Methylibium petroleiphilum PM1: one gene and its partner. The protein of the gene in region 1 interacts with the protein of each later gene in a pairwise test. Links are inferred from orthologs where the notes say so. Each region holds a gene or a part of one and is shown in the gene's direction. Other genes may lie near its edges. The genes, in order: MPE_RS12945 and hypB.

Region 1 (5,372 bases):
GCATGGTCGAGGTCTACACCAGCGAGCGCAAGGACTCCACGGTATGGCAGCCCCGCCCGGCCGACCCCGATCTCGAGGCGGTGATGCTGTCGCGCCTGATGCTCAAGCTCGGCGCCAAGGAAGAGCAGGCCAAGGCCGCGGAAGCCGCTGCGGCGGCCGCCTCGGCCGCCCCGGTGCCGCCCGCCGCCCGTGCGCGACTGCTGGCCGGCGCCGGCACTGGACTGCAGGTCGACGAGGGCTTCGACCGCGCCTGGCGGCGTGTCGGCCTGGCACTGGACCGCAGCGGCTTCACGGTCGAGGATCGCGACCGCGCCCAGGGCCTGTACTACGTGCGCTACATCGACCAGGCGCAGGCTGCCAAGGATGAGCCCGGCTTCTTCAGCAAGCTGTTCGGTGGCGGCAAGAAGGACGCGGCGGCACAAGGTGGCCTGGCGCGCTACCGCATCGCGGTGAAGAGCCAGGCGGATTCAACGCTGGTGACGGTGCTGAACAACCAGGGCGGCTCCGAGACGGGTGATGCCGCGCAGCGCATCCTGGAACTGCTGGCGACCGACCTGAAGTAGCGATAACGGCCTGAACGGCGGAGACTGCGGTCGCTGCCATGCGCTTTTGCAGCCTCGGCAGCGGCAGTACCGGCAATGCCACGCTGGTGGAGGCCGGCGCGACCCGCCTGCTGATCGACTGCGGCTTCACGCAGAAGGAGCTGTCGCTGCGGCTCGGCCGCCTCGGCCTCGACCCGCCCGGCCTCACGGCCCTGTTCATCACCCACGAGCATGGTGACCACGTCGGCTGCGCGCTGAGCCTGGCCCGGCGCCACCGCCTGCCGCTGTGGATGAGCCGCGGCACCTGGCGCGCGATCGGCGCCCCCGAACTCGACGACGACCTGCTGCACTTCGTGAGCGATGGGGCTCCCGTCGCGGTGGGGGATCTCGAACTGTCGCCCTACACCGTGCCTCACGACGCCGCCGAGCCGTTGCAACTGAGCTGCACCGATGGCCAGCGCCGGTTGGGCGTGCTCACCGATGCCGGCTCGATCACGGCGCACCTTCTGGGTGCATTGCAGGACTGCGACGCACTGCTGCTGGAGTGCAATCACGACCGGGACCTGCTGGCGAACTCGAGCTACCCCGCCTCGTTGAAGGCCCGTGTCGGCGGGCGCCTGGGCCATTTGGCGAACGACACCGCCGCCGAGGTGCTGGCCGCCTGCCGACATGCCGGGTTGCGCCATGTGGTGGCAGCCCATCTGAGCGAACAGAACAACCGTCCGGATCTGGCTGCCGCCGCATTGGCCGGGGCGGTCGGCACCGACGCCGCCGACATCGTGGTGGCCAGCGCGCGCCGGGGTTTCGACTGGCTGGACCTGGCCTGAGCCGCTTCGCGCGGCCGCCGGACGAAAAAAAGCCGCCCCGAGGGGCGGCTTCCTGAAGCGCGGAGCGACCGGGACCAGCGCCCTGTCGCCCTCCTGCCTGCATTTACTTCGTGGCAGCGTCGATGGCGGCCGAAGCAGCAGCACCGGCAGCCGAAGCCGCATCCGCAGCGCCCGCGGCGGCACCGGCGGCGGCCGAAGCGGCTGCGTCGGTCGCAGCGGTGGCAGCCGACGACGCAGCGTCAGCCGCAGCACCTGCCGCAGCCGAAGCCGCGTCAGTGGCGGCCGAAGCGGCCTGCGCGGTCGCCGACGCCGCAGCGTCGACGGCGGTCGCGACTTCTTCCTTCTTGCCGCAAGCAGCGAGGGCGGCAGCAGCGATCAGCGTGGCAAGCAGGAGCGATTTTTTCATCATGAGGTCCTCAAACGAAGGGTTCAAATAACACCGGTGTGGCGGAACCCGCCGAACAACGTCGAGTTCCTGACAAAGACCAGGGCCGCTCGAGCAGCCCCATGCCTAGCCCAACAGTGTATCCCGAACATGGTGCATACCCTCATAGACCCAAGGTCGTGACAGGGAAGCTTTCGTCGGCTCGTTGCGAAAGCGCCTCAACGAGTTCTCGACAGGACACCAGATCCGCGGTCTCGCGGTAGACCCGGCCCCGGTAGCGCTCGCCATCGTGCAAGCGGACGGCCACGCGTTCCGGTGCGAACAGCAGCGTCGGCAGTTTGTCGGCCACTTCCTCGTGGACTGCCAGGCACTGGACGATGTGCGACCACTGCCGGCGCCAATGCACCCAGCGCGGGAAACGCTGCGCGAAGCCATCGTAACCGGCGGCCAGCACGGTCAGCTGGCGTCGCGAACTGGCCCAGCGTGTCAGCGCCTCGATCACCGCCGGCTGCCCGAGCGGCCACCGGGCGAAGTCCCGATCGCACAGCCAGAGATGCCGTGCGCCGGCCTCCGCGCACTCGTCCAGCGCGGACAGCACGGCCTGGCCGAAGCCCTCGCGCGTGTCGATCACCTGGGTGCCGCCGGCGGGCGCCGAAGCGCCCTCCTGCGGTGTATCGGTCGGTTCAGCAGCCATCCTCATCTCCCACGACCTGCAGCCAGCCGTCTTCGGCCCACTGCGTCAGCAACTCCCGTGCAGGCTCGCTGGCCCGCTCCAATTCGCGTGTCGACAACGCACGGCGGTCGGCGAGCCGGCGCATCAGAGCGGCATCACGCCCCGCGGCGCGCCAGGATTCGCCATTCACGAACACATGGGCCGCGTCGTACATCATGCGCGTGCGCGGATCCAGGCGCACGCCTGCGTCGACCGACCGCACCTCCGCTGGCGGCGCGAACCAGACGCGCGGCTTCGGCTCGGTGAGCGCCTCGCCGAGCGCCGCCTGCAGCGCCCGCGGATCACGCAGTGCACGCGACACCGCGTCGACCGCGAAGCGCTGCAGCTCCTCGGGGATGCGCCCCGGCGCGTCGGTCGCGGGCTGGGCCGCGTCGCGGTACAGCACGCGCGGCGCGTCGTCCTCGCGCTCGAGCAGCCGAGCCAGCACCTCGCGCGCCAGTTCGCCGCGCGCCGGGGCCCGGAAGCCGATCGATGCGGTCATGCACTCGCCATCGGCCACCCCGTCGTGCCCCCAGCCGGGAGGCAGGTAGAGCATGTCGCCGGGTTCGAGCAGCCACTCCTGCTGCGGCTCGAAGTGCGCCAGGATCTTCAGCGGCAGATCCGGCCGCAGCGTGTCATCGCCCGGCGGCGCGATGCGCCAGCGACGACGACCCTGCACCTGCAGCAGGAACACGTCGTAGGAGTCGACATGCGGGCCGACCCCGCCGCCATCGCTGGCCCACGACAGCATCAGGTCGTCGAGCCGCGCCTCGGGCACGAAGCGGAACATCGACAGCAGGTCGCGCGCCGCCGGCACGTGCAGGTCCAGGCCTTGCACCAGCAACGTCCAGCCGGCCTGAGAAACGGGCGGCAGCGCCCGGCGCGGCAGCGGCCCGGAACGCAAGGTCCAGCGATCGCGCTGCCGCACGATCAGGCGCGACTCGACATCCTCGCTGCCGGCCAGTGCGAACAGCGCGCCGCGGTCCAGCGGGGGGCGCACGCCAGGCAGTGCCTGGCGGATCAGCAGCGGCCGCTTCTGCCAGTGGCGGCGCATGAAACGGCGGGGGCTCAGGGCACCCAGCAAGGGCGTCGGCGTGTCGATGGCAGGCAGCAGGGACATGGCCTCATTGTGCGATCATCCTTTCATGCAAATCACGCCCCCCTGCGTCGTCAGCCTGACCTGGCGGCTCGAAGATGCACACGGCCAGTTGATCGACGAACTGGCCGAGCCGGTGGAGTTCTTCGTCGGCGGCGACGATCTGCTCTCCAAGGTGGAGGAATCGATCGTCGGCCAGTCCGAGGGCTTCGAGGCCACGCTGCACCTGGAGCCCGAGCACGCCTTCGGTGACTACGACGCCGACCTGGTGTTCTTCGAGGAACGCAGCGTCTTTCCGGAGCACATCGAGGCCGGCATGCAATTCGACGGACCGCCCGAAGGCGCGACCACGCGCGACCTCCCGCTCGACACCGTCTACACGATCACCGAGGTCTACGACAGCCACGTGGTGCTCGACGGCAACCACCCGCTGGCCGGCATCGCGCTGGTCCTTGCGCTGAAGGTGCGCGACGTGCGCGCGGCCAGCGAAGAGGAGATCGAGCACCGCTCGGTCTCGACCTCGGCACTCTCGGTGCTGAGCGCGGTACCGCCCTCGCCCCAGCTGCACTGACGCGGCGGCACGGCGCGCGCGGGCCGGGCCCGGTCAGCGCTGGCCGGTCGAGCCGAAACCGCCCTCGCCGCGCTCCGAGGCGCCGAAGTCGTCGACGACCCGGAAGCTCGCCTGCACCACCGGCACGATCACCAGTTGCGCGATGCGTTCGAGCGGCTGCACCGTGAAGGCCGCCAGCCCGCGGTTCCAGCAACTCACCATCAACGGGCCCTGGTAGTCGGAGTCGATCAGGCCGACCAGGTTGCCGAGCACGATCCCGTGCTTGTGGCCCAGGCCGGAGCGCGGCAGGATCACCGCGGCCAGGCCCGGGTCACCGATGTGGATGGACAGGCCGGTCGGGATCAGCTGCGTCTGACCGGGCTCGAGCAACAGCGGCGCGTCGAGGCAGGCGCGCAGGTCGAGGCCGGCACTGCCCGGGGTGGCATAGGCGGGCAGCTGGTCCGCCATGCGCGGGTCCAGCACTTTCACGTCGATCGTCGTCATGGGTTCAGGTGTTCAAGGTGGCACGGCGCCGCGCGATCTCCGCCACCAGCGCGCGCGCCAGCGTGAGCTTGTCGGCCGTGCCGCCGTCGGCCGGCAGCGGCTGTTCGCCCCGTGCGTCGACCAGCAGCAGCGCGTTGTCGTCGCGGCCGAAGGTGGCCGGCCCGAGGTTGCCCACCACCAGCGGCAGCTTCTTGCGTTCGAGCTTGGCACGCGCGTGCACGGCAAGCTGCTCGCTCTCGGCCGCGAAGCCGACGCAGAAGGGCGGGTTCGGCAGCGCGGCCACGGTCGCGAGGATGTCGGTGTTCTCGGTCAGCTCGAAGCTCGGCGCCTGCTTCTTGCCGTCCTTCTTGATCTTGTGCTCGGCCAGCCGCGCCGGTCGCCAGTCGGCAACCGCGGCGGTGGCGACGAAGATGCCGTGCGTCGCCGCCAGCGGCAGCACGGCGGCGAGCATCTGCTCGGCGCTCTGCACGTCGATGCGCCGCACGCCGCGCGGCGTGGGCAGGTGCACCGGGCCAGCCACCAGCGTGACCTCGGCACCGGCCTCGCGGGCGGCCCGCGCCAGCGCGAACCCCATCTTGCCGCTGGAGCGGTTGGTGAGCCCGCGCACCGGGTCGATCGCCTCGAAGGTCGGCCCGGCGGTGATCAGCACGCGCTCACCGGCCAGCGGCTTGGGCGCGAGCTGCGCCACGATGTCCTCGAACAGCTCTGCGGCCTCGAGCATGCGGCCGTCGCCGACCTCGCCACAGGCCTGGTCGC
Region 2 (6,516 bases), 260 kb from region 1 along the record:
GGCGCTGCTGACGGAGCAGTACCCGAAGCAGGTGCTGCTGATCGGTTGCCAGCCTGAAGAGCTGGAGGACTACGGCGGCAGCCTGCGGCCGCGCGTCAAGCAGGCGCTGGAGGACGCGCTCGCGCATGGGGTCGACACGCTGCGCCAATGGGGCGCGAGGCCCGTGCCGCGCACCGCGCCGCTGGGCGAGCACGAGTCGGTGACCTTCTCGGAGCTCGATATCGGCCGCTACGAAGAGCAGCGCCCACCGGAAGAACTTGCGTGCCGAGTCGGCGACGAACGCTTCTTCCCGCCAGTCGCTCAGAACTGATCGAGCCGCCATGTGCATCGGACTTCCCATGCAGGTGTTGAGCGTCGAGCCCGGTCACGCGCAGTGCCGCGGCCGAGGTGAGTCTCGCCGTGTCCGGACGGCGCTGGTGGGCGACGTCGCACCCGGTGATTGGCTGCTCGTGTTCATCGACAGCGCTCAGGAGCGTCTGACGACCGAGCGCGCGCGCGAGATCGACGCCACGCTCGATCTGCTCGAAGCGGTGATGCACGGCGATGCCGCCGACGGCGTCGCCTCCTTCGCCCTGCCGTCGCGCATGAACCAGGACGAAGTCCTTGCTTTGGCGGGGGCGGCATCCAGCCCCACTTTGGAGAAATCACCATGAGTACCGACACGTCGAGCCACGAAACCCTGGTGAAGCTGCCCGTGCAGCCCCCCAAGACGACGATGGCCGTTCCCGAAACGTCGCCGCTGATCGAGCGGCTCGTCAGCGTCCACGGTGCGACGTGGGTCGACGAGACCAGCATCGGTGACTGGGCCGCGCAGGGAGGTGATCGCGTCGTGTTGTTCGCTGGCGATCCGGTCCGCTTTCCTGAGGGGCTGGATGTGGCTGTCGTGCTGCCGGAGCTGCAACGCAGCTTCCCGGGGCGTTTCCTCGTCGGCGTCGTGCCGCGACAGAGCGAGGAAGCCGTGGCTCGCCGCTACGGTTCGCAGCGCTGGCCGACGCTGCTGTTCCTGCGGGATGGCCAGTACGTGACCACGATCTCCGGCATGCTCGATTGGGACGATTACGTCGAACGCGTCAAGCAGGCGCTGGCCATGCCGACCTCGCGCGCGCCGACCATCGGCATCCCGGTGGTCAGTGCCGGATCCTCCGGTTCGTCGTGCCATTGAAACAACCCTTTCACGGAAGCACCTCATGAAAGACTTTCCGATACCGGTCGTGGGCATAGGCGTTGGTCCGGGCAGCCAGCCCGAGGAGGACGAGAGCCTCCAGTACATGCCGATGCCCCAGGGCATGGAGACCTTCCGCCCGCCGATTCTTCCCGAGCCCGAGGAGATCGCCGCGCGAGAGCAGGCGCACCGCGCTTTGCGCGAGGCCTTGATGGCCCTCGACGACGCGCGCCGCAACGGCGGCAACCGCAGCGTCGACCTGCTGGGACTGCCAGCCGCGGACCTGCAGCTCGTCAACCAGGTGCTCGGCGAGGGCGAGGTGAGTGCGCTGGTCAAGAGCGACGGCGATGCGAGTCATGAGCTGCGCGTGCAGGAGTCCGTCTTTGCCGGCGTGTGGCGCGTGGTCCGCTCGATGGATGGTCAGGTCATGTCGGACGTCATCGAACTCGGCCCCGTGCCGCAGGCGCTGAAGGCGGCCGCACGCGACGATGTCTGGGCCCAGGTGCCGCGCTGGACCGGCGATCTGCCCCCCAATGTGCAGAACGCACCCTCTCTGCTGGCCGAGATCGAGGATCAGTGGCGCATCTGGCGTCCGGGCCAGGCGGCTCACGTCGTCAACCTCACGCTGCTGCCGATGTCGACCGAAGACATCGGCTTCCTCGATCACCATCTCGGCACGGGCCGGGTGCTGATCCTGTCGCGCGGCTATGGCAACTGCCGCATCACCAACACCCGCATGCCCAATTGCTGGCGCGTCGTGTACTACAACTCGCAGGACGTGGTCATCCTCAACACCGTCGAAGTCGTCGAGCTGCCTGAGGTGGCCCAAGCCGCCAAGGAAGACCTCGACGATTCGCACGAGCGTCTGAGGGAAGTGCTGGAGTGGGTGGAGCAGGCATGAGAAGAGCGGCGTGCCTCGACCCGGCGGTCCTGCAGGCCGTCGAGCGCACCGCTTTCGTGTGCGGGGTGAGACCGTGAACTCCAGCAGCCCGCCGCGGTTCGAAGGCAGCTACCTCGGCAACAGCGCCCGCCTGCCGGCCGGCGCGCGTCTCGAATGCAAGATCTGCTGGTGGGTCTACGACCCCGCGCTCGGCGATCCCGTCTGGCAGATCGACCCCGGCACGTCCTTCTCGGATCTGCCGCCGCACTGGCGATGCCCGCAGTGCGACGGGGATGCCGAGCAGTTCATGGTGCTCGACGGCACCACCTGATCATGAGCGCTGCGTCGTCTCCTGCTGCCGCTTTGTCGCGGCGCGTCTGCGATCTCGTGGACCTGTTCCGCGGCATCGAGCGCGATCGCATGGCTGGCGTGCCGGTTCTGAACCCGGCGTTGCAGGTGGAAGCGGTGGGTTTCGAACCGGCGTTCGATCCGGCGATCGCCGATCCAGAATCCGGCGGCGACGTGGAGGCGGTCGGTATTCTCGTCACCCCCTGGTTCATGAACCTCGTCACGATGCCTCTGGAACGCCGTGATGACGTCGCCTGCGTCGGCGTCTCGCGGACGCGGCCCGTCGGCAGCGAGAACTTCGACTTCATCGGAGGCCACGAGCCCGCCTTTGGCTCCTATGCGGCCTGCTCGCTGTTCTCGCCGATGTTCGAGTTCGTCGACCAGGCGGCGGCCGTGGCCACCGCGCGTGCCGTGCTCACGACCTTGCGCGTGCCGGTTGCTGCCGTTGAGCAGACCCCTTCGCCGGCTCGCCGATCCTTCTTGCTCGGTCGGTCATCGGCCACCGGGGCGGTGCGATGAGTGCGGGGCGGCTCGCGGACCTGGGTGGCGCCCTGCTGGTGCGTCCCGGTCGGCCTCGGCCGCACAACCTGGTCAGCACCCGCCCGGACCTGACCGATCTGCTGACCCGCGGCAAGCCCGCCGCCGCGCTGGCCGACATCCTGGGCAGCCTGTACAGCCTGTGCGGCCATGCGCACCGCCTGTGCGCGCAGCGCGCCGTGGCTGCTGCGCGTGGCCGGGGTGACGCAGACGAACGCAATGCCGCTGGCGCGCTGCAGCTCGGCAGTCTGCGCGAGCACTTGCGTCGCCTGTGCATGGACTGGCCTCGGCAGTTGGCGGTCTCGTCGCATCGCGAGGCGCTCGCCGCCCAGGCGATGAGCCAGCTTCAGCATTGCCCGGCGTTCGTCGCTCCGTTGCTGCCCTCGAACACGACGGCGGGCGAAGCGATCCCGGGCCTGCTCGACTGGCTGCAGCATGCCGTCCTGCGCATGCCCGCGTCGCAATGGCTGGCCAGGTGGGAACGCGATCCGCAGGCCTGGTCGATCGAGTGGGCCGGTCAGAGCGAAGGGTGGCTGGCCGAACTGTTCAGGGGAATGCCCGCGGTCGCCGACCGTGTGCTGCCCGCGGCCGATCTCGAACCTCATGCGGGTGCGGCCTCGCTGCGCGAACTCGCCGACGCCTTGCAAGAAAGCCCCGCCTTCGTTCGCCAGCCGCTCTGGCGCGGCGCCTGCGCAGAAACCGGACCATGGAACCGTCTGAACCGGCCGGCCGGCCCGCGCCTCGACAGCCCCAGGTTGCGCCTCGGTGCACGCCTGGCCGAGGCCGTGCGCCTTGCCTTGCCCGACGGAGCGCGGCGCAGCGGCGCCCAGTGGCTCGCGAGCGGCAGCCTGGCGCTCGGCCCGGGGGAGGCCCTGGCCTGGGCAGAGATGGCGCGCGGCCTGCTGGTCCATCATGTGCGCCTCGACAACCAGGGCGATGCGGCGCGCGTCGACAGCTGCCGCGTGCTTGCCCCCACGGAATGGAACTTTCATCCTGCCGGTGCGCTGGCTGCAGCGCTCGAGCGCCTGTCCGCCGAAGTCGCACCGACGCGCCAGCGCGAAGTCGCCCTCCTCATGGCAGCCTACGATCCGTGCGTGCCCTATGAGATCGAGCCGGCCTGGTTGGAGGAGGCCGCCCATGCATGAAGCCAGTCTGGCCGGCGGCATCCTGAAGCTCGTCGAAGACGCCGCGCAGCGCGAGGGCTTTCGCAGCGTAACGGTGTTGCGCATGGAAGCCGGGCGTCTGGCCGGCGTGGAAGTGCGCGCATTGCAGTTTGCGCTGGAGTCGCTCGCGCCGGGAACCTGCCTCCAGGACGCGCGGTTCGAGATCGAGGAGCCGATCGGCCAGGCCTGGTGCCTCCACTGCAGCCAGACGGTCGAGATCGCCCAGCGCGGCGATGCCTGTCCGGTGTGCGGCGGCTACCAGGTGCAGCCCACCGGAGGCACCGAACTGCGGGTGCTCGACATGCTGGTCGACGATTAGACAGAAGGAGCGAGTATGTGTGTCGTTTGTGGTTGTGCCGGGTCCGAGGATCCGAAAGCGGCGAAGCCTGCCGACGAGGCCGTGGTGGCGCAGGCGCAGGATCGTGACGCTGCGCCGAGCCTCTCGGGGACGCACGTTCACGTGGATCCTCGCCACGGCGACCTGCATTACGGTGCCGGCGCCGCACGCGTCTCGGTGCCCGGCATGAGCCAGGCGCGCGCGATCAAGCTCGAGACCGACATCCTCGGCGAGAACAACCGCATCGCGCGGCGCAATCGCCAGCACTTCGAGGCACATGGCGTGACGGCACTGAATCTGGTGTCCAGTCCCGGCTCCGGCAAGACCACTCTGCTGTGCGCCACCATCCAGGCGTTGCGCCGACGCCATCCCGGGCTGTCGGTGTCGGTCATCGAGGGCGACCAGCAGACCAGCTTCGACGCCGAGCGCATCCGTGCGACCGGTGCGCCGGCCATCCAGGTCAACACCGGCAAGGGCTGCCACCTCGATGCGCCGATGGTGGCGGATGCCTTCTCCCGGTTGCACACGCACGACCATCACGCAGACCACCACCACGCGCATCATCACGACGCGCACAGCCTGCTGTTCATAGAGAACGTCGGCAACCTCGTCTGCCCCGCGGTGTGGGATCTGGGCGAGGCCGCCAAGGTGGCCATCCTCTCGGTGACCGAAGGCGAGGACAAGCCACTCAAGTACCCTGACATGTTCGCCGCCGCCTCGTTGATGGTGCTGAACAAGATCGACCTGCTGCCGCACTTGCACTTCGACGTCCAGCGCTGCATCCAGGCGGCCCGGCGCGTCAACCCGGCGATCGAGGTGATCCAGCTCTCGGCGACCAGCGGAGCCGGCATGGACGACTGGCTGCACTGGCTGGAGCATGCGATGTCGCCGGTCGACGCTCACCACCATCACCATCATGAGCCGGCGTCCCCGGCTCGCTCCGAAGGTCCGGATACCGAAGCTGCGCTGCGTCGGCGCGTGGCCGAGCTCGAAGCCGCGCTCGCTGCCGCTGCAGGGGCGGCAACGTCAGATTGAACGGCTGCATCGTGCCGAACGACCTGCCCACCGTACTGGCCGCTGGCGCCTGGCTGAAGAATGCCGTGTGCCTGCTCGAGGGCGGCGTGCCGGTCTGGTCGGCGTTGCACGGTGACCTGGGTGAACCGGGTGCCTGCTGCGCGCTCGATGCCTCAATGCAGTCGCTGCTGCGCCGACCCGGCCGGCCGGTGGCTGCGATCGCGCACGACCTGCACCCCGATTTCTACAGCACCCGCCTGGCGGTGTCTCTGGCCGCGGAGCTGGGGGTTCCCGCGATCGGCGTCCAGCACCACCACGCCCACATCGCGGCGGTGATGGCCGAGCATGGCGTCGAGGAGGCGGTCGTCGGCCTGGCGCTGGACGGCGTCGGCCTGGGCACCGACGGCACCGCCTGGGGTGGTGAACTGCTGTGGGTCGACACCGCCGAATGGCAGCGCCTCGGCGGCCTCTGGCCGCTGGCACTGCCCGGAGGCGATGTGGCGGCACGCGAGCCCTGGCGGATGGCTGCGTCGGCGCTCCACGCGCTGGGCCGTGGGGGCGAGATCGGTGAGCGCTTCGTTGGCGCCGTGGGTGCGAGTGCCGCGCGCCTCGTGCAGCAGTTGCTCGTCGCCAGCTTCAACTGCCCTCCCACCAGCAGCGCCGGGCGCTGGTTCGACGCGGCCGCCGCTGCGCTGGGGCTGAGCGTTCGCCAGGCGCACGAGGCCGAGGCCGCGATCGCGCTGGAGCAACAGGCACGCGCGTGGATCGCGGCGAATGGCCGGCCGACGCGGACGGACATCGTCGATGCGAGCCGGATCGATCGCCTCGACCTGCGCCCCTTGCTGGCGCGATTGCTCGATCACGGCGATGCTGCTGGCGGGGTGCCCGCCGAGGCCGCCTGGTTCCACGTGGCGCTGGCCGAGGCATTGGCCGGCTGGGCTGGTGCAGCAGCCCGCGAGCGCGGTGCGCGCACCGTGTGCCTCGGCGGCGGTTGCTTCTGCAATATGGTGCTCACCGAGCATGTCACCGCCGGCCTGCAGCGGCAGGGGCTGAAGGTGCTGAGGCCGCAGGCCCA

The links.
Region 2: the proteins of MPE_RS12945 (region 1) and hypB interact in binary tests that used the Escherichia coli proteins (3 or more experiments, as listed by UniProt). The link is inferred for Methylibium petroleiphilum PM1 from one-to-one orthologs.

Annotation. Positions count from the first base shown.
Region 1 is NC_008825.1:2,738,790-2,744,161, forward strand. What follows is about bases 2,651-5,372. They hold MPE_RS12945 (FKBP-type peptidyl-prolyl cis-trans isomerase), read left to right. Parts: upstream 2,651-3,611; coding sequence 3,612-4,133; downstream 4,134-5,372. Other genes in these bases: MPE_RS12940 (JmjC domain-containing protein), read right to left, coding at 2,651-3,586; dut (dUTP diphosphatase), read right to left, coding at 4,167-4,616; coaBC (bifunctional phosphopantothenoylcysteine decarboxylase/phosphopantothenate--cysteine ligase CoaBC), read right to left, coding at 4,621-5,372. Outside these bases: bamC (NlpB/DapX family lipoprotein), read left to right, coding at 1-563; MPE_RS12925 (MBL fold metallo-hydrolase), read left to right, coding at 602-1,369; MPE_RS12930 (hypothetical protein), read right to left, coding at 1,473-1,775; MPE_RS12935 (hypothetical protein), read right to left, coding at 1,918-2,448; more of MPE_RS12940, read right to left, coding at 2,438-2,650. UniProt on the Escherichia coli protein: Folding helper with both chaperone and peptidyl-prolyl cis-trans isomerase (PPIase) activities. Chaperone activity prevents aggregation of unfolded or partially folded proteins and promotes their correct folding.
Region 2 is NC_008825.1:2,997,594-3,004,109, reverse strand. Bases 3,534-6,443 are described here. They hold hypB (hydrogenase nickel incorporation protein HypB), read left to right. Parts: upstream 3,534-4,424; coding sequence 4,425-5,462; downstream 5,463-6,443. Other genes in these bases: MPE_RS14195 (Kae1-like domain-containing protein), read left to right, coding at 5,459-6,443; MPE_RS14205 (hydrogenase maturation nickel metallochaperone HypA/HybF), read left to right, coding at 4,065-4,409; MPE_RS14210 (HupK protein), read left to right, coding at 3,534-4,072. Outside these bases: MPE_RS14240 (HyaD/HybD family hydrogenase maturation endopeptidase), read left to right, coding at 1-310; MPE_RS14235 (HypC/HybG/HupF family hydrogenase formation chaperone), read left to right, coding at 321-653; MPE_RS14230 (thioredoxin domain-containing protein), read left to right, coding at 650-1,162; MPE_RS14225 (hydrogenase expression/formation protein), read left to right, coding at 1,188-2,063; MPE_RS14220 (rubredoxin), read left to right, coding at 2,137-2,373; [NiFe]-hydrogenase assembly chaperone HybE, read left to right, coding at 2,316-2,909; more of MPE_RS14210, read left to right, coding at 2,906-3,533; more of MPE_RS14195, read left to right, coding at 6,444-6,516. UniProt on the Escherichia coli protein: Involved in the maturation of [NiFe] hydrogenases. Required for nickel insertion into the metal center of the hydrogenase. Exhibits a low intrinsic GTPase activity, which is essential for nickel insertion.